DNA from 3 places in the Bradyrhizobium sp. 62 genome. Region 2 is predicted to be linked to each of the others. Evidence: predicted binding sites of a transcription regulator. Region 2 holds the regulator's gene; each other region holds the start of a gene.

Region 1 (3,276 bases), on a different contig from region 2:
CTGCAGCCTGCAACGCTTTCGCATCGGAGCCGGCTTCCGCCGCATCCGGTGCAAAGGTGAAGCCATCGAGGCGGCCGATGACATGGCCTTCGACGATGACTTCGCCGGTCTTGCCGATTTCCGTATTCAAGCTCGTGTTCTCCCGCAGGCGGCGCATCAATACACTGGTCCGGCGATCAACGAAACGCTCAGTCAAGCGTTCATGGAGCGCATCCGATAATTTATTTTCGACCTCGCGGGCGATCCCCTGCCAGCGTTCGGGGTCTTTCAGCCAGTCGGGACGGTTGGCGACGAAGGTCCAGGTGCGAATCTGCGCGATCCGGGCCGACAGCGTGTCGATATCGCCGTCGACGCGGTCGGCCTGGTCGATCTGGGTCCTGAACCAGGCGTCGGGGATGCATCCCTTCCGCATCAGGAAGCCGTAGAGCGTGGTGACCAGCTCGGCATGGGCGGCCGGCGACAGCTTTCGATAATCCGGGACCTGGCAGGCCTCCCACAGCCGTTCCACCGCGTCCTTGCCATGCGCGACATCGCGCACCTCGGCGTCGCGGGCGGCGTGATCGAGCACGCGCATGTCCTCGGCGATGGGCGCGCGCGTCAGCGCCTCATGGCCGGGGGCCATGTTCAGGGAGACCTGGAGCGCGCCGAGGGAAGCGAAATCCAGCTTCGAATTGCGCCATTGCAAAACCTTCACGGGGTCGAAGGTGTGGTTCTGCAGTGCATTGACGAGCTCGGGCTCGAACGGTGCGCAGCGACCGGTGGTGCCGAAGGTGCCGTTGCGGGTGGCGCGGCCGGCGCGGCCGGCGATCTGGCCGAATTCGGACGGCGTCAGGCGGCGGAACTGGTAGCCGTCGAACTTGCGGTCGGAGGCAAAGGCGACATGGTCGACGTCGAGATTGAGGCCCATGCCGACGGCGTCGGTGGCGACGAGGTAATCGACCTCGCCGTCCTGGAACATCGCGACCTGCGCGTTGCGGGTACGCGGCGAGAGCGAGCCCAGCACCACGGCGGCGCCGCCATGCTGGCGACGGATCAGCTCGGCGATGGCGTAGACCTCGTCGGCCGAGAAGGCGACGATGGCGGTGCGGCGCGGCTGCCGCGTGATCTTGCGGTCGCCGGCGAATTCCAGCTGCGACAGGCGCGGCCGCGTGATCATGGAGACGCCCGGCAGCAGCCGCTCGATGATCGGACGCATGGTCGCAGCGCCGAGCAGCAGCGTCTCGTCGCGGCCACGGCGGTTGAGGATGCGGTCGGTGAAGACGTGGCCGCGCTCCAGATCAGATGCGATCTGCACCTCGTCCACAGCAAGAAACGAGACGTCGAGATCCCGCGGCATCGCCTCGACGGTCGAGACCCAGTAGCGCGGCGCTTTCGGCTTGATCTTCTCCTCGCCGGTCACGAGCGCGACGGCATCGGGACCGACCCTTGCTGCGATCTTGTTGTAGACCTCGCGCGCGAGCAGGCGCAGCGGCAGCCCGATCATGCCGGAGGGATGCGCGAGCATCCGCTCGATGGCGAGATGGGTCTTGCCGGTGTTGGTGGGACCAAGCACCGCAGTGACGCCGGCGCCGGGGAGTCGCTCGGAAGCGAAGGGGGAGGAGGAAAAAGGCATCCGGGGGATTAGGTAATGGCGATTGGGGCGAATGTCAGTGCTGTTTTGGGGCGGTGGCGCGAAGGGCCTGGAAGTCACCCGGCTTCGGCTTCTCCGCTGTCATGCCCCGGCTTGACCGGGGCATCCAGTACGCCGCGGCTTCTCGGCTCAATCACACACGCCTCGGTGTACTGGATCGCCCGGTCAAGCTGGGCGATGACACCGAGAGTGTGGGAGCATTCTCCCCGAACCTCGCGCAACTGTCTCACTTTGCGACGCTTTTCCCGTTGGCTTTAAGTTTCGGAACGAGTTGAGAACGAATCGCGGCCGAATCGCAGACTCCCCCGTGAGTCCTGTTCCGTTCACGCAACATGTCGCGGGAGGCCTATTGGGTTCGCACTAGATGGAGTTTTGCCCCGCCGCACAAGCGACGTTTCGATGGCGGATTCGTTAAAGCTGGGGACGGCGCGGAGTCGAATCAGAATCGGGGAGGAGTCAAATGGATTCCCGATCCTCGACCCCTTCCAAACAAAAGTGCGAAAACAACCCCATGCACAGTAGGCATGTCATTGAAATCATTCGTGTTTATTTTCGCCAGAAAGCGAGGTTCAGGGCGGGACGCCCGGCCTACTGCGTCTTCGCGACCTTGGGCGGTTGGGCGCTGGTGATGAAGGAGGTGGCTTCCAGCATGGCCGGCCCGAGCGGGGTCGGCACTTTCAGCCAGAACGGGACCAGGATGCGCGTTCCCGCGATCGGCGCGAACGCGACCTCGATGTTGCGCTGGGCGGCGAGATATTTGATCACGGGACGATCGGGGATGTAGCCGGCGATGGGCACGAAATACAGCGAGCAGACCACGACCTGGCCGTGATAGCCCTTCTCCGCCTTGACGTTCTCCATGCGCTTGAAATCGAGCTTGAGCTCGTAGCGCATGCGGCCGTCGAACACGGCGGCGCTGCCGTGGCAGGCGTCCGCCGACAGCACGTCGCCGGTGCCGGATACGCGCACCAGCGAGGCCGTCATCGGGTCCCAGACGCCGCGGCGATGCGCGTCGGTGACGACGATGCGGTCGGGATCGACCGGCGGCTCCGGCACGATGGCAAAATCCTTCACATTGCCCTTGTCGAGCGTGATGCGGATCTCTTCGGTCTTCTTCGAGGTGGTGGTGGAAGCCTGGTAGCCGGTCGCGACCAGCGCGCCGTTGACCACGCGGCCCTGCGAGGCGCCGGTGCCCGACCCGCCCGCGAACGATTTCAGCAGCCCCGAGGTGCCGCCGGAGGCCGCGGCCGCGAACACATCGTCCTGGATGTCGATGTTCCAGGCGCCCTTGCCGACCGGAATGCCCGCCAGCGTCGCCTCGTATTGCGCCTCGAGCTTGCCTTGCGCCGCCGCGGGCTCCGCCGCCCACGCCAAAACCAGCGCGCCAAGGGCCGCCATGACCCAGCGGCCGGCAGAGCGCGGATGGCTTGCGCGCGGATTCCTTGCGCGCCGCTCCGCTGAGCGTAGCTCTTTTGGGCGCAGCTCATTTGGACGCAGACTTGGCGCAAGATGAGGCGTTGTGAGCACGAAACAATCCAATCGGGGCGCGAACGGTTGTTACTTAAGCCAAAAACCGCGCCAAGCAATGCGTCCGGGCAAGTCCGCGTCCGGAACTCCACTGGACTTTTCGGGCGCGAATACGCCAT
Region 2 (3,276 bases):
AAGCCGTCTCACCGAGCGCGACCTCGCCCTCGCCGCCGGGATGAACCATCCGCACCTTGGCGTGTTCAGGCGTCCGAAAGTCGCGATTCTCGCCACCGGCGACGAGCTGGTGATGCCGGGCACCATGCCCGGCCACGGCCAGATCGTCTACTCCAACGGCTACGCCCTGCACGCGCTCGCCCGCAGCGAGGGCGCCGAGACCATCGACCTCGGTATTGCCGCCGACACGCTGGAGGCGACCACCGCCGGCATCCGCCGCGCCCGCGAGAGCGGCGCCGACATCCTGATCACGACCGGCGGCGCATCGGTCGGCGACCACGATCTGGTCCAGCAGGCACTGCGAGTCGAAGGCATCGCAATGGCGTTCTGGAAGATCGCGATGCGGCCAGGCAAGCCGATGATGCACGGGCGGCTCGGCGCAATGGGTGTGATCGGCCTGCCGGGCAATCCCGTGTCGTCCTACGTGTGCGCTTTCCTGTTCATGGTGCCGCTGATTCGCGCCCTGTCGGGCCGTTCGGTGATTCACCATCGCCGTGAACGCGCCGTGCTCGGCCGCGACGTCGGCGCCAACGACCAGCGCGAGGACTATCTGCGCGCGCATCTGGAGGAGCGTAACGATGGCACGCGCGTCGTTCTTCCCGTCAATCATCAGGACTCTTCGCTGCTTGCGAATCTCGCTGCAGCACAGGTACTTCTCGTGCGCGCACCGTTCGCGCCGAAGGCCGAAGCCGGCACGGCTTGCGAAGTGTTGCGGCTCCCCGTCTGAGCGTCCGGCAATGCGCGTTCCGCGAACTTTGCTCTGTTCACGGTAAATTAAGCAGTTGCGGAACATGTATCGAACATATAGTGTCCGTTCATGATTTGTTTCGAGCATGTAGCGGCTTATTGCCGAACTCTGCGTCTCGGAATCGGACGACATCAACCGGGGGACTTTGGTCGAGATGTTAACGCGCAAACAATACGAGCTTCTGCGGTTCATCAGTGAACGTCTGAAGGAAAGCGGCGTGCCGCCCTCCTTCGACGAGATGAAGGATGCGCTCGATCTGCGCTCGAAGTCGGGCATCCATCGCCTGATCACGGCGCTCGAGGAGCGTGGCTTCATCCGACGCCTGCCCAACCGCGCCCGTGCGATTGAAGTCATCAAGCTGCCGGAGCTCCAGGCAGCCGCCGGCAGCCGCCGCGGCTTCACGCCGAGCGTCATCGAGGGCAATCTCGGCAAGGTGCGTGCGAGCTCCAGCCTGCCCGCGGACGACGGCGAACGTCCCGTCGCGGTGCCGGTGATGGGCCGCATCGCGGCCGGCACGCCGATCGAGGCGTTGCAGACCCGCAGCCATACTATCAGCGTACCGCCTGACATGCTCGGCTCGGGCGAGCATTACGCGCTCGAAGTGCGCGGTGATTCCATGGTCGAGGCCGGCATCCTTGACGGCGACATGGCGCTGATTCAGCGCAACGAGAGCGCCGATACCGGCGACATCGTGGTGGCGCTGATCGACGACGAGGAAGCCACGCTGAAGCGCTTCCGCCGTCGCGGCGCCTCGATCGCGCTCGAGCCCGCCAACGCGGCCTATGAGGTCCGCATCCTGCCGCCCAACCGGGTGAAGATTCAGGGCAAGCTGATCGGGCTTTACCGGAAGTACTGATACCGGGCGTCCTTGATACCGGGAGTACTTCATACCGGAGGTGCTTGGCGCCGCGCGCGCTTCCGATCGGCATCGCCGGTCAGGGATTGGAGCGGATCATCGTCCGCTCCGGCTGGGTAGTCTTTCTGGTTCTGCACAGACTATCCGGCCCCTCCTTCGGCGCTGGCTCCTCGCGACGCCCACGAAGCGGAACTGGTTCGCGGCGCAAGTGTTCGAGGAAACAGCGGCCAGCGATCAAGCTCGACCGTTGCAGTCAAGCCGGCGATATTCGCGCACTGGCCTCCCGAATGCATCGCAACTCGCTTTGTTCCTATTGAATTCGGGAAAGATAATGTGATCGCGGCTCGCGGAAACCAGCCGCAGATTTGCCCACAACCAAGCAGAGCGTTCATGCTTCAACTCTGATAGAGGCCTGCGCCTCGATTAAGAGACGCGGGTTGCTATCCCAGCATGAGGAGCACCCGATGTGTGACTACAGCCTGCATGCCGTCGCGTCGCGCCCCGCCGAAGTCGGCGAGACGATCGTCACGACAAGCTTCCGCGGCACCTCGACGCGCGGCTTCGCCTCGGCAGCCGATCCGTCTGTTGCGGTGTGCCTGCTGCCGGGAACGGAGCTCGCCTTCACCGACGACGTCCGCTACGACAATCGCTGGATCTGGACGCGCACCATCAATTCCCGCGTGGGCAAGTTCGGCAAGATCGATCCGCACGTTCCCGACCGCCATCACGACGCGATCGAATTCCCCGACGGCAAATATGTGCTGGTGACGCAGCTCGTCGAAGGCCAGCGCGCGACCGTGCTGCAACTGCCCGTGACCCAGCCGGTGACGGAGCGCGAGCACAAGACGCAGATCATCGCCGACCGGCAGCCGACCGTCACGCACCTGCCGATCGGCTGACATAGCCGCCCTCCGGCTACGAGCTCGGAGGTCAGGATTGAATTGCCATCGCCGGTCGTGGCCGGCGAGTTGGTGTAGTTTGCGCCCGGCGAAATCCGAGCGCATGCACCGACCCACTGCGTCGCTCCGCACCGTCCGATCAATCGTCGGCCTGCAAGTCGGTCTCCGCCGGCGTCGCGTCCTTGATGCGGGGCGCGGTCGCCTTCGGCGCCAGGCTGCCGTCGAAATCACCCTCGCCAGCGCCGGCCGGCAACCAGGGGCGGCTCGTGCCTCTCGCCCTCACCGCCTGAACCACAAAGCCGTCACCACGCTGCGTTAGCGCCAGCGCGCTCTGGCTGGCGAGCCGCTGCCGATCGACCACCATCGCCGCGCAATCGGGCGGCGCGGGACGTGCCGTCACCACCAGCGCGGCCCGACTGCAATCGTCCGCGAGAGCGTCGACGCGCAGCGCCAGCGCGACCAGCCTCCCGTCGGCCAGTGGCGTCACGCAGCCGGATTCGTCACAGGACACGCCGTCGGCCAGCGAGGCTCTGCCGGCATCGCGCGGATCGGCGTCGGCAGCGAGCCATTCCTTGAGCAAAAAGCTGTCCTTGCTCGTCCTGATCAGGTGCAGATATCCGTCCCTGCCCCGCACCGCGACGCTGGCGCCATCCCCGGCAATCAGGATGTCGGGCTGCCGCGCCGACAGTCCCCAGAGGATCGCTGCCAGCAGGACCAGGGCGCCGGACCAGCGT
Region 3 (3,276 bases), on a different contig from region 2:
CGCGGTAGACCGCCTTTGCCATGGCCATGACTTGCGCGACGTCGGGATCGGTCGCGACCTCGATGAGATCGTGATTGTCCTTCAGCCGAAACAGCAAGCGATAGAGGATCGCGAAACGCTCGGGATCGCGATGGAGGATCGCGGCCTTGGCGAGCTCGACGAATTTTGCAGGCACGTTGAAGGTGCTATCGCCAGCCCCCGGCAGCGGAGACGACGAGGGCGTCGCGAACAGCTCCGCTTCGCCGCCCTGCACGGCCCAGATGACATCGGCCGGTTTCATTTGGTGAAGCACGAGGCTACGCGCGGCTTTGCGCCAGCCGTCGAAATCGGTTTCGTTCTCGAGGGTGATATAGTGCATCAGAAGCCAAATCCCAGTTGCGTTGCCTTCGGCTTGAACCGTTCGATCAGCCGTGCCTCGTCGAGGCGGTGCGGCGCGGGCCGGTGGTCGCTGAGGACGATGAACGGCAGCGCCTTGTTGCGGGGCACATGCAGCCGCGCGAGGTCGGCGACGCGGATGGTGGTCGTGCGGCGCGCCGCGATGATGCGCTCGACCGCCTTGGTGCCGAAGCCCGGCACGCGCAACAATTCCTCGCGGCTGGCGCGGTTGACGTCGAGCGGGAAACGGTCGCGGTGACGTAGCGCCCAGGCGAGTTTTGGATCGATGTCGAGCGGCAGCATCGCACTGTCGTCGACGATCTCGCCGACATCAAAACCGTAGAACCGCATCAGCCAGTCGGCCTGGTAGAGTCGGTGCTCGCGCAGCAAGGGCGGCGCGCGCAGAGGCAGCGCGCGGCTGGCATCGGGGATCGGGCTGAACGCGGAATAGTAGACGCGCCTCAGCCTGTATGAACCGTAGAGATTGGCGCTGGTGTGGAGGATGGTGTGGTCGGAGGCCGCGTCGGCGCCGACGATCATCTGCGTGCTTTGGCCGGCCGGCGCGAAGCGCTGCGGCTTGGCTTTCGTGTTCGCGCTGCGGCTTTCCTCGGCCTCGTCGAGCTTCAGCCGCAGCCGACCCATGGTGCGGCGGATCGCGCGCACGTCTTTCTCGGGCGCGAATTGTTGCAGGCTCGTCTCCTGCGGCATCTCGATGTTGATGGAGAGACGGTCGGCATATTTGCCGGCCTCGGAGATCAATGCATCGTCGGCCTCGGGGATCGTTTTGAGATGGATGTAGCCGCGGAAGTGATGCTCCTCGCGCAGTTTGCGCGCGACGCTTACCACCTGCTCCATGGTGTAGTCGGGGTTGCGGATGATGCCGGAGGAGAGAAACAGTCCCTCGATGTAATTGCGCCGGTAGAAGTCGAGCGTCAGCTTGACCACTTCGTCGATGGTGAAGCGGGCACGCGGCACGTTGGAGGAGGCGCGGTTGACGCAATAGAGGCAGTCGTAATTGCAGGCGTTGGTCAGCAGCACCTTGAGCAGCGAGATGCAGCGGCCGTCCGGCGCGTAGGAATGGCAAATGCCCATGCCGGGCGCGGTCGATCCCATGCCCTTGCCGTCGCTGGAATCCCGTCTCTCGGTGCCGCTGGAGGCGCAGGACGCGTCGTACTTGGCGGCGTCCGCCAGGATTTCCAGCTTGCGTTGCACGTCCATATTGGAATCCCTTTGATTCAGCTCATGAATCCCGAAGAGTGCCAATTCGATTGACTCTCCAGGCGCCGTTAGCTTTATATTAGAACATACCATGAACAATTGAGCCAGCCGTTGGTTCTCTTTTTGAGAGCCACGGCAATCACCCCTTCAAGGAGCGGCGACCATGAGCGGCGCACGCATCAGCGCGCTTGCAGCCTTGCGCGGCCAGATCGAGCGCATCGAGACGGCGGAGGTCGTGCATCATCGCGACCGTGTCGCGCTCGGCCATCGCGAGGCCGACAACGCGCTAAAGGGCGGGCTCGCGCGCGCGGCAATCCACGAGGTATTTTGCGAGGGACGTCAGGGCGCGGCCGCGACGGGCTTTGTCACCGGACTTGCGGGGCGCGTGACGGCGCGAAAACCGCTGCTGTGGGTGCGGCAGGATTTTTCAGAAATTGAAACCGGTGCGCTGTCGATGAGCGGGCTCACCGAGATCGGTCTCGATCCGCGCCGCATGGTGATGGTGCGCGCCGCCGATGTGGAGAGTGCGCTGCGGACGTCGGCCGATGCGCTCGCCTGCGACGCGCTGGGCGCCGTCGTGCTCGAGCTCTGGGGCGAGACGAGGCAGTTCGATCTGGTGGCGAGCCGCAAGCTGACGCTGGCTGCGCAATCTTCCGGTGTCACCGGCCTGTTGCTGCGGATGGCCGCGCAACCTTTACCCTCAACCGCCGAGACCAGATGGATGCTGCGCGCGGCGCATTCGCCGCCGGGCGCGATGTGGAGTGCTTGGGGGGCGCCGCGCTTCGATGCCGAGCTCCTGCGCAATCGTCATGGCCCGTGCGGCCGGTGGATCATGGAATGGAAATGTGATGAGTGCCAGTTCTCTGAATCGTCGGCGTATCCTCAGCCTGTGGCTGCCGCGCCTGCCCATCGATCGGATCCAGCGGTTCTTCGGCAACGTCGGACTGCATGAAAATAATGCGCCCAGCATCGTCGTTGCCAAGGACAGCAACGCGCTGGTGATCCATGCGCTGGACGAGGCGGCCGAGCGCCTCGGTCTGCATATCGGCCAGCCTCTGGCCAATGCCCGGGCGATGTGTCCTGATTTAAAGGTGTTCGACGCCGATGCCGTGGCCGATGCCAAGACGATCGGCGACATCGCCGACTGGTGCGATCGTTTCACGCCGTTGGTGGCACTCGATCCGCCGCACGGGCTGTTCCTCGACATCACCGGCTGCGCGCATCTGTTCGGCGGCGAGGCTGCGCTGTTGCAAACCCTTGTCCGTGCCCTCGATCGCCAGGGCTTTGCCGTCAGCGCGGCGATCGCCGGCACCTCGGTCTGCGCGCGCACGCTGACGCGGCAGGCATCTGGTAGTATCGTCGCCGATGGCGGGGAGGCGGCGGCAATCAGCCGGTTTCCGGTGTCCGCGCTTGGTGCGGGTGAGGCCATCAGCATCGGCCTGCGCCGCGCCGGCCTGAAGACGGTCGGCGATGTCGCCGCGCGTACGCCGAGTGAAATCACGGCGCGGTTCGGCGCACGGTTCTCCACGCTGCTCGCGCATGCGCTGGGGCAGGGCGATGCGCCGATCAGCCCGCGAAAGCCGCTGCCCGACTACATCGTGGAGAAACGCTTTGCCGAGCCGATCGCGACCGACACCATGATCGCGATGACGCTGTCGCGCCTGGCGGACACGCTGATTGCGT

The links. The regulator LexA, encoded in region 2, represses DNA repair genes until DNA is damaged. The targets are predictions, from matches to a motif close to TGTTCNNNNTGTGTTCNG.
Region 1: IVB47_RS22510 (helicase-related protein) is a predicted target of LexA. The motif match lies at 1,893-1,910, and genes of this name have one in related genera.
Region 3: IVB47_RS31790 (putative DNA modification/repair radical SAM protein) is a predicted target of LexA. The motif match lies at 1,674-1,691, and genes of this name have one in related genera.

The regions. Positions count from the first base shown of each region.
Region 1 is NZ_JADPIT010000019.1:174,761-178,036, forward strand. Features, by position in the region: gene IVB47_RS22510 (helicase-related protein) at 1-1,612, opposite strand, end outside; gene IVB47_RS22515 (DUF3108 domain-containing protein) at 2,219-3,028, opposite strand.
Region 2 is NZ_JADPIT010000015.1:933,922-937,197, forward strand. Features, by position in the region: gene glp (gephyrin-like molybdotransferase Glp) at 1-766, shown strand, start outside; gene lexA (transcriptional repressor LexA) at 942-1,643, shown strand; gene IVB47_RS14990 (hypothetical protein) at 2,108-2,542, shown strand; gene IVB47_RS14995 (ComEC/Rec2 family competence protein) at 2,682-3,276, opposite strand, start outside.
Region 3 is NZ_JADPIT010000032.1:518,901-522,176, forward strand. Features, by position in the region: gene IVB47_RS31785 (UdgX family uracil-DNA binding protein) at 1-358, opposite strand, end outside; gene IVB47_RS31790 (putative DNA modification/repair radical SAM protein) at 358-1,593, opposite strand; gene IVB47_RS31795 (DNA repair protein) at 1,757-2,545, shown strand; gene IVB47_RS31800 (DNA polymerase Y family protein) at 2,442-3,276, shown strand, end outside.